Regions from separate parts of the Providencia sp. Marseille-Q8014 genome, predicted to be linked through region 2. Evidence: predicted binding sites of a transcription regulator. Region 2 holds the regulator's gene; the other holds the start of a gene.
What was found. The regulator LexA, encoded in region 2, represses DNA repair genes until DNA is damaged. The targets are predictions, from matches to a motif close to TNCTGTATGTACATACAGNA.
Positions count from the first base shown of each region.

Region 1: the regulator LexA is predicted to act here: its motif matches at 5,227-5,246, upstream of ACWPW6_RS11425 (metal-dependent hydrolase).

Region 1 is NZ_CBCOPT010000001.1:2,589,343-2,598,280, forward strand. It holds gene ACWPW6_RS11405 (FdhF/YdeP family oxidoreductase) at 1-2,215, opposite strand, end outside; gene ACWPW6_RS11410 (fructosamine kinase family protein) at 2,631-3,500, shown strand; gene ACWPW6_RS11415 (YniB family protein) at 3,543-4,082, opposite strand; gene hxpB (hexitol phosphatase HxpB) at 4,407-5,072, shown strand; gene ACWPW6_RS11425 (metal-dependent hydrolase) at 5,262-5,837, shown strand; gene ACWPW6_RS11430 (L-cystine transporter) at 6,017-7,408, shown strand; gene ACWPW6_RS11435 (YkgJ family cysteine cluster protein) at 7,701-8,087, shown strand; gene ACWPW6_RS11440 (luciferase-like monooxygenase) at 8,393-8,938, opposite strand, start outside.
Region 2 is NZ_CBCOPT010000001.1:473,839-482,776, reverse strand. It holds gene ACWPW6_RS02060 (fimbria/pilus outer membrane usher protein) at 1-955, opposite strand, end outside; gene ACWPW6_RS02055 (fimbrial protein) at 1,039-1,620, opposite strand; gene zur (zinc uptake transcriptional repressor Zur) at 2,683-3,198, shown strand; gene lexA (transcriptional repressor LexA) at 3,384-4,007, opposite strand; gene ACWPW6_RS02040 (diacylglycerol kinase) at 4,144-4,518, opposite strand; gene plsB (glycerol-3-phosphate 1-O-acyltransferase PlsB) at 4,633-7,101, shown strand; gene ACWPW6_RS02030 (inverse autotransporter beta domain-containing protein) at 7,855-8,938, shown strand, end outside.

The sequences.
Region 1 (8,938 bases), 2.1 Mb from region 2:
AATTATCCAATGCGATTAGGTTATTCGCTTCAGGAAAATAGGTCGCAACACAACGGTCTGCCATATCATAAATCACGACTTTCAAGTTATCTAAACGGCGATGAGTGCGTTTTTGATCACTATCAAGTGCGATAATGTTGACCCTATCACCAGCTGCCAAGTTTTGTTTTTTCGCTTGCGCTTCACTGATAAACATCACGTCACGTTGACCAAACACGCCTCGATAACGGTCATTTAATCCATAAATCGTGGTGTTATATTGATCATGGCTGCGAACTGTCGCTAAGATTAACTCGCTGTTCACGGCTGATTTAGGATCTTCAATCACCCCTTCTGTGGTCATGAAATTTGCTTTACCAGACTTCGTTAGCCAGCGTCGTTCTGACGCCGCGTTAGTGAGGTGAAAACCGCCAGGCACACGAATACGCGCGTTATAATCGTCAAAACCAGGTAAAACAGCTTCCATTGCGTCGCGGATTTTATCGTAATCATCAATAAAATCATCCCATTCCACTTTAGTATTTGGCAATGTGGCTTTTGCCATACCAGCAACAATGGCACATTCTGATTTTAAATGTGGGCTAGCTGGTTTTAACTTACCGTGAGAAGCATGTACCATCGACATGGAATCTTCCACTGTAATACTTTGTGGCCCTGTTTTTTGCATGTCACGTTCAGTACGCCCTAATACAGGGAACAAAAAGGTATTTTTTGCCGTTAATAGATGTGAGCGATTCAGTTTTGTGGCTGCATGTACCGCCAAATCTAATTTTTTCATGCCATTAAAACAAGCATCTTGATCAGGCATTGCTACTGCTAGATTTCCTCCCATGCAGATCAGTGCGCGAGCTGTTCCCTCCGCGATTGCCTGCATGCTTGCAACTGCGGCATGACCAAACTGAGCTGGTGGTTTAAATCCAAAGCGCTGCTCAAGTTTATCCAAGAAAGATTGGCTTGGTTTTTCGGTGATCCCGACAGTACGGTCACCCTGAACATTGGAGTGCCCACGTAAAGGACAGATACCCGCCCCTTCACGACCAATATTGCCTTTTAGCAAGAGTAAATTGACCAATTGTTGAATATTTTGCGTACCATGTTGATGCTGAGTGATCCCCATGCCATAGCAAATGATCGTTCTGTCCGCCTCAATATATAACTGTGCTATTTGTTCAATGTCTTCTTTTGAGAGACCGCTAACACGTAAAATATCTTCCCAGCCTGTTGTCATGACATCATGCTTAACGGCCTCAAAACCAACAGTATGAGTTTGAATAAATTCGTTATCCAAAATAGGTGCTTTTCCTTGTGCAATCGCAGCTTCATGCTGCTCAATCACACAACGCATCACGCCTTTTATCAAAGCGGTATCACCACCAATGCGTACTTTATAATAGTGCTCAGCTAACCGCGTTGATTCAAACGTTAACATTTCAATCGGGTCTTGAGGGTACTCAAAACGCTCCAATCCACGCTCTTTCAACGGATTAATGGCAATGATTTTAGCGCCTCGTTTTGACACCTCACGCAATGAACTTAACATTCTTGGGTGATTCGTTCCCGGATTATGACCAATACAAATGACTAAGTCGGCCTTATCAAAATCCTCCAGCAAAACCGTACCTTTACCAACACCTATCGATGCAGCAAGCCCAACACTCGTTGGTTCGTGGCACATATTGGAGCAATCGGGAAAATTATTAGTACCGTATTCTCTCGCAAACAATTGATAGAGAAACGCGGCTTCATTTGACGTACGACCTGAAGTATAAAACTCTACACTGTTTGGATCAGGATAACTTGATAAAAGCTGACCTATTTGTGCAAATGCGTCTTCCCATTCAATCGGCTCATAATGGTCAGTTTGTGCATTATATTTCATTGGATGCGTTAATCGACCTTCGTTTTCTAAATCGTAATCATCCCATTTTAATAATTCGGAAACAGAATATTTAGCGAAAAATTCAGGTGTGGTTCTTTTTGATGTTGCTTCCCATGACATGGCTTTTGCGCCATTTTCACAGATATCAAATGAGGCATAATGTTTTGGATCAGGCCATGCACAACCTGGACAATCAAATCCTTGAGGTTTATTCATTTCAAACATTGCTATCACATCATGACCAATATCCATTTGGCCTCTAATGGCTTCCGCGACGGCTTTTACCGCGCCCCAGCCCGCAGCCGGGCCAGTGTAATTTTCAATTTTTTCTTTCATTTTCATTACTCTTTTAAATTTAAAATATTACAAATAATGAACATCAAATAATTACAATCTAATTTTGATTAAATTTTATTTAATTATATACATAGAAAAATATAGCAAATAATATTAATAACAATAAGCCATTATTTTTATTAATAGGCAAATAGAATTAAAAATATGTCATTATTACGACTCAAATTTAATTCACTCTATTTATTGTCATATTTCAATATTTAATTACGATGATTTATCAACGTCATAATGATTATTTAATTACAACAAATTTTCAAAAAAGCCATATTCCATCAAATGTTATCACTGGGTAATTTCGTGATAGGCTCTTCTTTTTAAATAATTATTGCTGTTAATTCCTAAACTGTCGCTATAGAATTGTGTTAATGAAGACCAAAGCAAAGCGAGGTGTGTCATGTGGCAAGCAATGTATCGTTTATTAAGCGAACACTTGGGTGAAGCAGAACTTCATAACAAAGAGATCCTGTCTGGAGGAGACATTCATCACACGATGAAAATCGATTATGGTGAACATACCATTTTCGTCAAACAGAACCTGCGTGAATTTTTGCCTTTGTTTAAACAAGAAGCTGAGCAGCTTGAGATGCTTGCCAAAAGCAATACTATCACCGTGCCAAAAGTCTACGGCGTCGGAAGTAATAAACACCATAGCTTCCTGCTACTCGAATATTTTCCGTTGAAAAAATTTGATGCAACCAATGCATGGCGCTTTGGTCAACAATTAGCACAACTTCACCAATGGGAAGAGCAGCCTAGTTATGGTTTTGACTTTGACACCATGTTAGGGACCATCACTCAGCCAAACGGATGGGAAAAGCGTTGGAACTCGTTTTTTGCTGAAAAACGCATTGGCCTACAATTACAACTTGCAGCAGAAAAAGGTATGGTATTTGGTGATATTCAACAAATCGTTGATATTGTCAAAAAACGCCTTGCAGGACATCAGCCTCAACCCTCATTGTTACACGGTGATTTATGGCCTGCCAATTGCGCTATTACCTTGGAGCAAAACGGTATTTTATATGATCCCGCTTGTTATTGGGGGGATAGAGAATGTGATATCGCAATGTTACCGCTGTATCAAGAATTACCAATCCAGATTATAGATGGCTATCAAAGTGTTTGGCCATTACCAAGCGGTTTTCTCGATAGGCAGCCCCTTTATCAACTGTACTATTTACTTTGTCAGTCAAACATATTTGGGCTTGAAAAGAGCTACTTGCATGCTCGAACGATTACCGATGAGTTACTTGGTGAAAAGTAACGACGTGTTTTGGCCCAGTTTTGTTTGACTGGGCCTGACTGATTACCAATTCAAAAATTTTAACGCGAAATAAATTGCGACACCTAACACGATCGGCCAAAAATACAGAATAAAGAACTGAGTAAAAATGGTATGACGAGGGATCGTAACCTTAGCTTCCAATTCCTCTTTCGAAACGTCGTTACCTTTCGCCTTTTCTAAAATCACATGGTCTTCAATACTTTCACGAATAAACTTAATTTGTCGATACATTCGTAGGCCCGACGCACTTAGCGCTATACCAACAAAGATAAAAATAAAAATGATTATAAAACCGATATTCGCCCCGACAAACCCTTCAGAGACTCGGGGAATGGGAGAGTTATGCCAAAACAGATTGAGAAATGGTGTACTTTGACGGGTCATTTCAGCCATTAATTTAATAAAATCATTGGCGACCGCGTTAATTCCCTCACCTTCCAGCCCTTTTATTGCTGCAAGTTTGATGAGTGAAGCTAAGGTAGAAAGCAATGCTACAAGAAAAACAATCCAACCGAGAATACGTTTGCCGATTGCGACATAACTTGCAGTCTGGTAATTCATTATTAACCCTCAAAAAATTTTTTTTATAACTAATCATAACTGAATTTTCATAAACCCACCAAATTTACAACACTGAATAATAGTGTTCCAACTATTTTCAGATTTTTTAACTTGTTATTTATTAAGGCTATTAACAAAGATCCCCGTTCTGATATATATAATCAAGTAATGACTTGCTACAATATCTCGTCACACGAAAGGGCTAAGCATTTCAAGTTGTATGCCACTCATTAACCAAGTGACCAGTGAAATCAATCCATCATTTCACTGCATACAACGGATTGAAGCATGGCAAGGTCACACATACATGAATGGAGTTTTGACATGTACCATAATTTAACCATCCAATCTGTTATTTTTGATATGGATGGCTTGCTGATTGATTCTGAGCCTTTTTGGGCACAGGGAGAGCGAGAGGTGTTTTCTCAGTTAGGCATCGACTTGTCTATTGCCGATAAATTACCTGATACTCTCGGTTTACGTATCGACCATGTTGTAGAGCTTTGGTACCACGCTTCTCCATGGCAAGGCCATAGCCTCAAAGAAGTTGAGCAAATGATTATTGACCGAGTCATTGGATTAGTTGAGGAACAACGACCTCTCCTACCTGGTGTGCATCATGCCCTTGAACTGTGCCGTTCAATGGATCTCAATATCGCGCTCGCTTCAGCATCCCCACTCTATATGCTGGAAAAAGTCTTAAACTTATTTGATATTCGCGATTATTTTTCTGCGGTCGTCTCTGCTGCTGATTTACCTCACAGCAAACCACACCCAGAAGTTTATCTGAATGCCGCAGCGTTGTTAGACACCAAGCCTATTCATTGTGTGTCATTAGAAGATTCCTTTAATGGCATGATTGCCGCTAAAGCAGCACGGATGCGCTCGATCGTCGTACCCGATAAACAACATTTTAATGACTCGCGTTGGGGCCTCGCTGATGTTAAGCTATCTTCACTCAATGAATTAACTGAAAAACATTTGCGTTAATTTTTATTCATTTCTTTTTTTATCTAATCCCTATCATTTTTTGATAGGGATATTACGAAAAAGTATAAAGCTCTGATGTTATTCGCTAATAAATAAGCGTTTTTTTCGCTACTCACCTATCATATTCCTTGTAAACACTTTATACTTCCCGCCTAACTGTATAGATAAACAGATGGTAATTTATCCACCATGACTGCTGAAGGGCACCTGCTATTTTCTGTCGCCTCATTAATAATGGCACATAAGCTAGAAATCACGACTGAGCTTGCTCAAGGTGACTGGCTACATATGGTGCCAGGCGTTCTGCTGGGTGCCTTATTGCCAGATATCGATCACCCTTCTTCTATTCCAGGGCGGCTATTAAGGATCTTATCAATACCGATTTCTAAATTATGCGGACACCGTGGATTCACGCATAGCTTGATTGCTTGGCTACTATTAATGATCGCCTGCTACCAGTGGTTACCATCACAATGGGCTATCCCGAATGATTTACTGCAAGCATTCTTACTCGGTTATATCAGCCACTTAATTGCAGATATACTAACGCCTTCTGGAGTGCCATTCCTATGGCCACTGCCGTTGCGTTTTTGCCTGCCACTACTGCGTAGTAAGTCAAATAAACGGGCTGAGCGCTTTGTTGCTATTGCATTGACGGTTTGTGCTTGCCTTCTACCTGCTGGCTACAACTTTGATCTGCACTCACAATTTGATAGCGTTATAAAATATATTCATAATCAAATAGATACATACTTACCTACCTAATCAATCGTTTTGTAATATACTGTAAGTATCAATCTTTATATGTTATTACTTTTCATTATAAGAATTGTATTTTATCTACTGTTAACATATAACCAGTTGTTAGGATAAGCTAATCCCTTATAACCTTTAAGGTTTACAGTGCTAATAACATAATTCAAAAACTGCGATTGGAGTTCGGAATGAATATTCCTTTAATAATTAATGTGCTCATCTTTGTAGCACTGCTTATACTGCTAGCAAAATTAGGGGCAAAGGGCTGGAGTCTATCTAAAAAAGTTTTATTAGGCTTGGTTTTCGGTGTTGCTTATGGTGTAGCGCTACACTATGTGTATGGTACTGGTCACCAAACGCTGAAGGATTCCATTCTCTGGTTTAATATCGTCGGTAATGGTTATGTGCAATTATTACAAATGGTTATTATGCCATTGGTATTTGCCTCAATACTCAGCGCTGTTGCACGCCTACACAAGGCTTCCTCTTTAGGAAAAATTAGTTTTTTAACGATTGGTACATTACTATTAACGACAGCCATTGCCGCACTGATTGGTATTTTGATGGCTAATCTGTTTGGCTTAACGGCCGAAGGTTTGGTTCAAGGCCAGCAAGAAACCGCTCGTCTTGATGCGATTCAAAATAACTATGTCGGTAAAGTATCCGATCTAGCTGTTCCACAGTTAATTTTATCCTTTATTCCAAAAAATCCATTTGCTGATCTGACTGGGGCTAGCCCAACGTCAATTATTAGCGTCGTGATTTTTGCAGCCTTCTTAGGTGTCGCTGCCTTACAATTATTCAAAGATGACCAAGAGCGTGGTGAGAAAGCATTAGCGGCTATCGATGTGTTACAAGCTTGGGCGATGAAACTGGTTCGTTTAGTGATGCGTTTAACACCGTATGGTGTAATGGCACTAATGATAAAAGTTGTCGCAAGCTCTAACTTATCCGATATCATCAACTTAGGTACTTTTGTTATTGCCTCTTATGTCGCAATCGGATTAATGTTTATTATCCACGGTATTTTCATTGCGGTAACTGGCCTAAGCCCGATTAAATTTTTCAAAAAAGCAGGTCCAGTATTAACGTTCGCTTTCACAAGCCGTTCTAGTGCAGCGAGTATTCCATTAAATATTGAGACGCAAACTCGCCGTTTTGGTGTGCCAGAGTCTATCGCTAGCTTTTCCGCTTCCTTTGGTGCCACTATCGGCCAAAACGGTTGTGCAGGTATTTATCCTGCGATGTTGGCGGTAATGGTTGCGCCAACAATGGGAATTAACCCATTTGATCCTCTATGGATTGCCACCTTGGTTGGTATCGTCACAATCAGTTCCGCTGGGGTTGCGGGTGTTGGTGGTGGTGCAACATTTGCGGCATTAATTGTATTGCCAGCGATGGGTCTCCCCGTCACGCTTGTGGCATTATTGATTTCCGTTGAACCATTGATTGATATGGGCCGTACCGCATTAAACGTGAGCGGTTCAATGACTGCGGGTACCGTAACCAGTCAGTTAATGGGTGAAACCAACAAAACAATTTATAACCAGGAAGAGGATGGCGAACTAAAACACGTCTAATCTTCGCTCATGATTAACTACTCACCGTCCTATCGGGCTCGGTTAGTAAAATAACAATCACACCCTGTGAGTCTTAGGCTGACAGGGTGTTTTTTTATCTCACGCCTTTAATTAAATTTATTTATCGTATGGATAACGATAAATTTCAGTGTTTAATTCTAAAATACCTTGCCAATAGTCAATAGTACGTAAGATAATAGCGGCTGAGTAACGATTCTAGGCTATCTGCCTATGTTACGTCAGCCCGTGTTCTGCGGGTCACCATCATCAATATTTTTTAGTGATTTTATATATGACCAATATTCATATACTAAAAACTGATCCTGAAAATAACCCATGTGTAAGTTGCGGTGCATGTTGCGCTTATTTTCGCGTCTCTTTCTATTGGGCTGAGAGTGAAAGTGGTGGTGGGTTAGTCCCTCAAGAGTTAACTGAGCAGATCACCCCCTTTATGAGTGCAATGAAAGGGACGAACCAAAAACACAATACGCGCTGCACCGCATTGACAGGTACCATTGGCGAATGTGTCTCTTGCTCAATTTACACACAACGACCAACGCCTTGCCGCGAGTTTGAACAATCATGGTTATCAGGAGTTCACAATGAAGCTTGTGACCGAGCTCGAGCAGCCCATGGCCTTCCGCCTTTAGAAACTCACTTGCCACAGATCGCGTGTTAACCGTCTATGACCCAGGTCACTCTGGGTTATCTCTTTGAATCCATTGATGATACATCTTACTTCGATGAAGAAATTGAGCTTATTCATCTCAATAGATTAATTGAATAACAATGAAAAATGGTCATCTCCTTTAGCCACATCCCCTCTTCTTTGATGCCTCTGAATGATATTCAGATCGACTGTTTATCTAACGTCAATCAACATAATCCGAATGGGTTATGTTGAGGATTTAAATGGCTTCCAAGGACTATTTCTTTGTTTTGCGGATGTTAAAGCGTTATCTACGCAAAAAAACGCTAATATGTTTATTCTTCCCTTAACTCTGTCATGGCTTCCATTGCTAATTCAAATGAATATAAGCGAGCCTGATGGTCAAAAATTTGCCCATTAACCATGATTTCATCGGCCTGAGTTTGCCGCAATATAGACGCTATCCCATGACGAACTTTCGCCTTATCTCCTACCAATGACATCCCTAGGGCTTGCTGCACACCCAATTGCTCGGCTGGAGACCAAATTTTATCCATATCTTGAACAGGCGGTGGCAATTGAGCAGGCTGTCCTCTACGCAACATAACAAAAGCTTGCTGCATTGATGTAAATAAAAATTCAGCATCACGCACCGTATCAGCTGCAATTATATTGATACAAACCATTGCATAAGGCTTTTCAAGCCTTGCTGAAGGTTGAAAGTTTTCACGGTATACATGCAGTGCCTGTAGTAACAAATCAGGTGCGAAATGTGATGCAAAGGCGAAAGGTAAGCCCATCTGAGCAGCAAGCTGTGCGCTGTATAAACTTGAACCTAATAACCAAACTGGAATTTTTTCGCCATAACCGGGAACAGGCCT
Region 2 (8,938 bases):
AGTTAACGTCTTGGATACGGAATGGCCCAGGACTCACTTCTGTTTGATAAATAATACGGCCATCTTGTTTAACGATAACGGTGGCGTTAGTTTTTGCTACCCCTGCTATTTCAGGTGCATAACCCTGTAAGCGAGGCGGGAACATTGATTCATCCGTTTCTAAACTCACCCCGAGATAGCGAAAACTATCAAACAAGGTTGAGGATAGATATTGTTCACCGAGAGTTAAACGAGCACTGAGTGAACGAATTGCACGGTAAGCATAGAGTTGGTTCCAAGCCCATGATTGGCTACGTTTATTGAGCTCTCCGTTTTGTGATTGCCAATCCGCTCTGAAACGCCATGGGCCGATATTGGCGCCCATAGTCCCTGTTGCAGTGATACCTGTTTGCGTTCCCTTCCCATTGCCTTTTTGCTCTTTGACCAAACGGCCTGTTGCGTTATAGTCAAGAAAAGCGCCTAAAATACCATCATCCCAACGTGTAGGGGGATCCCAGCTTGCATCTTGGTACTCCATATATGCTTGCGGTATTTTAATTTTTAACGTGTTTTTAGCTAAATCCCCCTGAAAACTCATTTCAGGGATGCTACGAATATCTAAACATTGCCCATCTTTCAGCCATTGAATTTTATTTTCCCACTCCTCTTTCAATCCTAGCAGTGGATATATTTCTGGCGTAATACAAGCCAAAGAGACTTTCTTATCGTAATTAGGATTAAAAAAAATGACTGGCTGTTCAGCAATTATTTTCGTGTTATTAACTTCAAGATCTAAAGAATAATCACCAGGGGGAACATAATTGGCATGAGAAAACTTACTGAAATCTATATTTTCAGTTCCCTCACCATCTAGAAAATCCGTATTAAAGTCGATAGCCTCTTCAGACCAAACTATCGTTGGAATTAGCATCAAAAGCATTATTTTTGTTATTACATTTAATTTCATGCTTTTCATTTAACTAACCCACTAATAAGAATAGATAAAATAAGGTCATCAACATATGGCGCAAATACGCCATATGTTGGACACATTAAGTCTTATTGATAAATGATTTTGAAGTTAGCAACAGTATCGAAACGACCTGTTGTTGCTTTGTTATTAGGATCTTCGTTACCTTTCACATAAGCTTCGAAATGCAGAGTTGTTTCTGAACCATCACCGTTATTTAGGTCATAGCCATTACCAGTACCTGGGAATGGTTTACCGAACTCAACGATTTTGCTTCCACCATCAGTGATAACAATACCCGCGTTCTGTACTTTACCTAAACCAAGTAATTCACCGGTAAAGCCTGTGAAACCAGAAATTGTTCCACCCGTAAAGGTGATTTTTGCGTTTTTGTACGTTTCAGTTGAGCAATTTTTCAGCACGATATCAAATGGACGGCTATCTGAACGGAACTTACCAGATGTTAATTCGTGCAATGCGATTTCACCAAAACGAACAGTTTGATTCAGGTTATCATCATCAATTGAACAAGGTACATCATTGATGAAACCAGTGAATTGAATTTTACCTTGTGAGCTTTCAACTGGAGCAGGATCATCTGCCATCGCAGTCATAGAAACACCCATAGTTAAACCTAATGCCAAACTTACCGCTAATTTATTAAATTTCATAAAGATTTCCTTTAGATATGTAGGAAGTAGCATTCTCTATCCCGATAAACTCTAAAGAAATGAACCCATAAGCTCATTTTCGATTAGAATTAGCATTAGTGAAAATTTCCTTATTCCACTAGAACCTTTTAGGAAGAGATTTTTTTAAAATAAATAAATTAATTCATTTAATTTATTTTTATAAAAAGAAAAAATTGAAATATTCAATTTGTTACTTTAAACATGGAATATTTAATGAGGTAAAATCCTTTTTTCTCCAACCTTTTTCAACGTTGAAGTAAATAATCAATATATATTCCACAAAACTCAAACAGAACTGGATTACCCATACTTTGATGACCCATATTTTCTATAGACAATCCTACACACACGATATTTTTTGTCAAAATTAACCGGAATACGAAACACGGACAGTCAATTATGTTGTTATTTTCTTATTTTCAGTTTTCAACCATTAAAAAAGGCAGCACCAACTCCTAAAAGTAGTAATAATTAGAAAAATATATATAAAAATGTAAGTTTGTATTTATAAAAACTTAATAATTTTTTCTAAAAAGAAAGTCGTTTTTTTATAAGGAAACACGCAGTAACAGCAAAAAACAATGACATCAATAGATTAAAAACAAAAAATAAGAATTAAAAAATAAAAAAGCAATAAAAACAAAATAAAAATCTATAGGGAAAAATTTAGATAAGAAAACTCCCAATTGAAATGTGTTACTGAAGGTTACTTTTTAAATTTAAAGTTACATTTTAATTGTTATTATTTTGTATTGGTTTTGTTTTTATCGTGATAATAAATTACTTATTGCACCAGAGTATAATGGTGCCATTTATAACCCTATTTCACTCACTTTTAGTAACATGCTTAAAATACAATATTAACGTATATTGTGAGATGTGATTTATTTATTTGAATATTAAATGGTTGTGATTTTTTCCTAATACGCTTTTTTCTAAGCCTCACTTTTTATTCATTCTCATTTCAGTCTCTATGTATCATAAAGTTATGGTAAACTTGTCTTCACTATCATTGGGATTTTTGCTGTGGGGTCAACGACCATGAAAATAATGAGTGAGGATAAGCTGCTAGTGATGGCCGAAAGAATTTGCCAATCAAGAGGTGTTAGGCTAACGCCTCAGCGGGAAACCGTTCTACGGCTAATAGCGCAACAACACGGTGCAATAAGTGCTTATGACCTGCTCGATTTGCTGCGTGAAGTCGAGCCTCAAGCCAAGCCACCAACAGTCTATCGTGCGCTTGAATTTTTAATGGAACAGAGCTTTATTCATAAAATCGAATCGACAAATAGCTATGTTATCTGCCATCACTTTGACAATCCTAGCCATATCTCAGTCATGTTGATTTGTGATCATTGCGGTGGCGTAGCAGAAAGTGATTGCGGAACCATAGAAGCTGCTATTTTAGATTTAGCTAATCAAAATCAATTTCAACTCCGTCATACCGTCGTTGAGAACCATGGTTTATGCCGAGTATGCAGTGAGTTAGCTAGCTGTAAAGACCATGAGCATTGTCATCATGACCATGAACAACCTATTAAGACAAAGAAAAAGTAATCACTAAGACAATAAAATAGACAAAACACACTATAGTAGAGTGTAATATTTTATGTCTCTTAATAAGTCGGGTGCACAGATAAACTCACTAATGAGTAAAAGAAAGGTATCGCAGGCAGACTCCTAAAATAGATACATAGTAAATCTGCCAGCAATATTTTTGAGGGTATTTTATGGCGCTAACATTAGCACCAGTCACCATTACGGATCACGCCAACCGCTAGCCCTTCAATTGTAAAATTCTGCTGACGCAGATCAACAATAATCGGAGCAAATTCTGCATTTTCAGCGATTAACTCAACACGGTTACCTTGCTGCTTAAAGCGTTTCACAGTCACTTCATCTTCAATACGTGCAACAACCACTTGCCCATTACGGACATCTTGTGTTTTATGCACAGCTAAAAGGTCGCCATCCATAATCCCAATGTCCTTCATTGACATACCATTAACACGTAATAAAAAATCAGCATGGGGCTTAAATAGAGCAGGATCCACTTGATAATGACTTTCAATGTGCTCTTGAGCCAATAGAGGTTCGCCAGCAGCAACACGTCCAATCAAAGGAAGCCCCTGAACTTCAGCATCATTTTCTTCTTCAAGTAGTAAACGGATACCACGAGAAGCCCCTGAAACAATCTCAATGACCCCTTTACGTGCCAAGGCTTTAAGGTGCTCTTCTGCCGCATTAGGCGAACGAAAACCAAGGCTTGCTGCTATTTCAGCGCGTGTAGGTGGCATACCCGTCTGAGAAATGTGATCGCGCACCAGATCATAAACCTGCTGTTGTCTAGCCGTCAGTGCTTTCATCTCGTTCCCCTGTTTGTTTATACAGTCAGACTGTGAGTATATACAGGTAAATGAAGTTTTGAAACACTTAAATCACTGAAGTGCCATATTTGTTGAAAGCTCATCAAGGATTTATCGATTTGCGACAATTTCTACATTAGCCAGCAAAATAGTGTTGCCATAAAACGGTTGCCCAAATAACCAACGCGAGTCCAATGGTCACAAACACCGCGGCAGAACCGATATCTTTAGCTCGACCAGACAATTCATGATATTCACTGCCCACGCGATCAACCACCGCTTCAATTGCACTATTCAGTAATTCAACAATCGCCACCAGCACAACAGAACTGATCAACAATAATCGATCGATATAACTCACATCCAACCACAGCGCGATAATGACGGCAATCAATGCCGCAACAGATTCCTGCCGAAAGGCCGCTTCATTAATCCAAGCCGCCTTTAATCCTTTAAGGGAATACCCCGCAGCCTTTATTACACGAGTCAATCCCTTAGTTTGGTTCGCCATATTTATTCCTCAAAATTACAAACAATAATCATTTTTTGCGGTCAAAGTTAATCATTTGCCAGTTGATTTCTGGTATGCTTGCGAAGCATTGTTAACAAGAGGCTATAATCATTTATGTCACTATGGCGTAAAATATATTACAACACGTTGAATTTACCACTTAAATTACTGGTAAAGAGTAAACTCGTTCCAACAGACCCGATATCAGAACTGGAATTGGACACCAGCCGGCCCACGTTATACGTGTTGCCTTATCATTCCAAGTCTGACCTTTTAACATTACGTCACCAATGCTTATCGATCGGTCTACCTGACCCGTTGGTCGATAATGACATTAATGGCACTAAATTACCGGCCTATGTCTTCATTGATGATGGTCCGAGAGTCTTTCGCTACTACTCACCAAACCCACGTAAAGAGTCAGTAAGAATATTCCATGCATACCTAGACTTGCATCGTAGTAATCCGAATCTCGATATTCAAATGCTACCTGCATCCGTGATGTTTGGTCGTGCACCTGGACGAGAAGGCCATACACCGGCTCCCCCCTTACGCTTACTCAACGGTATCCAAAAATTCTTTGCCGTGATTTGGCTTGGGCGAGATAGTTTTGTCCGTTTTTCGCCAACCGTATCCATGGGAGTGATGGCGCAAGAGCATGGTACCGATACGATTATTGCGAATAAACTAGCACGTGTTGCCCGTATCCATTATTCACGTCAACGCCTCGCGGCGGTTGGTCCGAAACTGCCTGCCCGCCAAGATCTTTTCAATAAGCTATTAACCTCAAAAGCGATTGAAAAAGCGGTTGAAGATGAAGCACGTAGTAAAAAAATTCCACTGAAGAAAGCACAGCAAAATGCCGTCAATATGATGGAAGAAATTGCGGCTAACTTCTCTTATGAAGCAATACGCTTGACGGATAGAGTATTAGGCTGGACTTGGAACCGTTTATATCAAGGGATCAATGTTCAGCATGCGGAACGCGTTCGTCAGTTAGCGCAAGATGGCCATGAAATTGTGTATGTGCCATCACATCGTAGTCATATGGATTACTTATTGCTTTCTTATGTTCTGTATCATCAAGGGTTGGTCCCCCCTCATATCGCGGCAGGTATCAACTTAAACTTTTGGCCAGCAGGTCCAATTTTCCGCCATTTAGGCGCTTTCTTTATACGCCGTACGTTTAAAGGAAACAAACTTTATTCGACCGTATTTCGTGAATATCTCAGTGAGCTGTTTGCACGGGGTTATTCCATTGAATACTTTGTTGAAGGTGGACGCTCTCGCACAGGTCGCTTGTTGCAACCCAAAACAGGCACACTGTCGATGACACTACAGGCCATGCTACGTGGTGACTCTCGCCCTATTACTATCGTACCGATTTATATTGGTTATGAACATGTCATGGAGGTAGGGACCTATGCAAAAGAGCTACGAGGTGCTGAAAAGGAGAAGGAAGGCTTCTTTTCGATGGTACGAGGCCTGCGTAAATTACGTAATTTAGGTCAAGGCTACGTTAATTTTGGCCAGCCGATTTCGTTAACACAGTATTTAACGAAACATGTGCCTCATTGGCGTGATTCTATCGATCCTATTGAGCCTCAAAGACCAAGTTGGTTAAACCCTGTTGTGAGTGGTTTGGCCGATAATATTATGGTGAATATCAATAACGCAGCGGCTGCCAATGCGATTAACCTTTGTTCAACGGCACTACTGGCTTCACGTCAACGCTCTCTAACGCGTGAACAACTGATTGAGCAAGTCGAATGTTACCTGCAATTATTACGTAATGTTCCTTATACTGCGGATACAACGACACCCAATAAAACCGCCGAGCAATTGTTAGAACATGCTTTGCAGATGGATAAATTTGAAGTCGAAAAAGATAGCATGGGGGATATTATTATTCTGCCTCGTGAAAATGCTGTTTTAATGACCTATTATCGCAATAATATCCATCACCTTTTGGTCTTACCATCACTGATATCAAGTATTGTGCTACACCATGAGCGCATCAGTCGCCAAGATATCCACTATCAGGTTGGGCAAATTTACCCGTTCCTCAAAGCGGAACTATTTATGCGCTTTGATAACGAATCTTTGATAGAGGTCGTTAATACTTTAATTGATGAACTCAACCATCAACAGTTGGTATGCGTGAAAGAAGACGGCGTCGTGGTACTCAATCCTCGTCGTATTCGACCGTTGCAGCTACTCGCCGCAGGTGTCCGTGAGACATTACAACGCTATGCGATTACGCTTTCTCTACTCAATGCGAGCCCTGAAATTAGCCGTAATACCTTAGAGAAAGAAAGCCGCATGCTTGCTCAGCGACTTTCTGTGCTGCATGGCATTAATGCACCGGAGTTCTTTGACAAAGCTGTCTTTTCAACTTTAGTGGAAACACTCCGAGAAGAAGGCTATATCGATAACGATGAAAACGACATTTTTACGGCCAACGCGAAAAAACTGTATTCTGTTATTTCACGTTTAATGTCGCCAGAAATACGTTTAACTATCGAAAGCGTCAGCCAGCCAGAAGAGCGTTCTGCTGAGAAAGACCCCGCAAAAGAAGATTAGTTAGTTTACTCTACAACCCTAAACTAAGGGGGAATGCGTCTAACATTCCCCCTTATTTGTATCCATCCCGTCAGCTATACCGACTTAGCCCAAAATCACATACCGCTTCATCAAGACCCACTTAAATAGGAATATGTCACTTGTTGAAGGTGCTGACGATAAGCGTTCTTACCGTTTCTGAATGAGTCCCTATTATTTTAAGGTTCAATATTCCTGACAGAAAACGAATTCAACATATCGCGACGTGATTTTGAATTAATAGAAGAAAACGTCAATCACCTAAAGACACATTGGCTAAGAGGTTGTGAATTGATTAGTGCAAATGAACATAGCTAATAATACGCGGCTTGGAATATGACGAGTATAAAAAAGTGATCTTAATTGATAATACATTCCCCTTCCTTAATTCATCCCACCGTTTCTGACTTCCTATTTAATCCAAACAAGTACGTTCTCATTATTAGCCTGAATATATACATTACACGTCAAAACGAGACAGCAATATTGAGTCAGGTTTTAATATCCACAAACCAAATAAAGCACAGACTTATATAGCAATCAATTATAGATACACAACTCAATATCTGCCTATCGCACTTTATTATTGGTGTTTAGCACTCTGGAGCGTTCAGCTATCGTTATTGTTGAAATAACCTAATAACTGATCTCTCTAAGTAAGGTAATTAGCATTTATTACCCAGCTATCCGCAATGGAAATACCTTCCTAAAGGAAGGAATAAAAGGAATAGATCAATGATTTTTGGTATTAACCATCACAGTATCAAATCATCTCAGAGGCACTTATTACTTCCCGTTTTACTGTCCGTCTCCATCATGCCCGCAGCGACAGTATTTGCGACGGACTTTGTGGGTGAGGTGGAAGTGAAACCTTACTATTTGCGAGCAGGAGAGACCGTTTACAGCGTGGCTCATCAGTATGATCTGACTGTGGAGGAACTGAAAACCCTGAATCAAATGCGTCAGTTTCCCCGCGCTTTTGAACAGCTATCGGCAGGAGATGAAATTGATGTTCCAAGCACACACGCAATAAAGGCAGCTAACAAAAAAGCGACAACAAAAGAGCAGGCTGACCAACAAGATCATGAAATACAGAACTGGTTGTCTCGTACTGCTCCCGACTTTTTTGAGTCTATGAACACACAAAGTCCTAACGAGTATCTTTCCAGACAAGCCAAAAATATGGCCGTTACCAAAGCCTCATCAACCGTAGAAAACTGGCTGAATCAGTATGGCACTGCACAGATTGGTGTGCAGCCGGGAGACAAACTGTCACAGAGCACCCTATCTGCTGACATGCTGCTCCCCCTGTATCAAAACCCGGATTGGCTCGTCTTCACCCAGTTCGGTGGGCGAAACCTTGATGAGCGCACCACGCTAAACTTAGGGGGTGGAGTTCGTCGATTCAATGACCAATGGATGTATGGTGTAAACACCTTTTATGACATCGATATTACTGGTAATAACCGTCGAGCCGGTATCGGGGGAGAGTTGTCGTCCGATTACCTACGTTTCTCTGCTAATGGTTATCTACGACTCAGCAACTGGCATCAGTCACGGGATTTTGACGACTATGATGAACGACCAGCCAATGGGTTTGATATGACCGCCAGTGGCTGGTTACCGTCTTATCCACAGCTTGGCGGCAAACTGAAATATGAACAATATTTCGGGGATGAAGTGGCGCTGAAAGATAAGGATACGCGTAGTCAGACTCCAAAAGCGATCACGGTGGGAGTGAACTATACCCCTTTCCCATTGGTCACCCTCGGCGCTGACTGGCGTAAAGGAAACGGGAGCGATGAACTTCAGCTGCAAG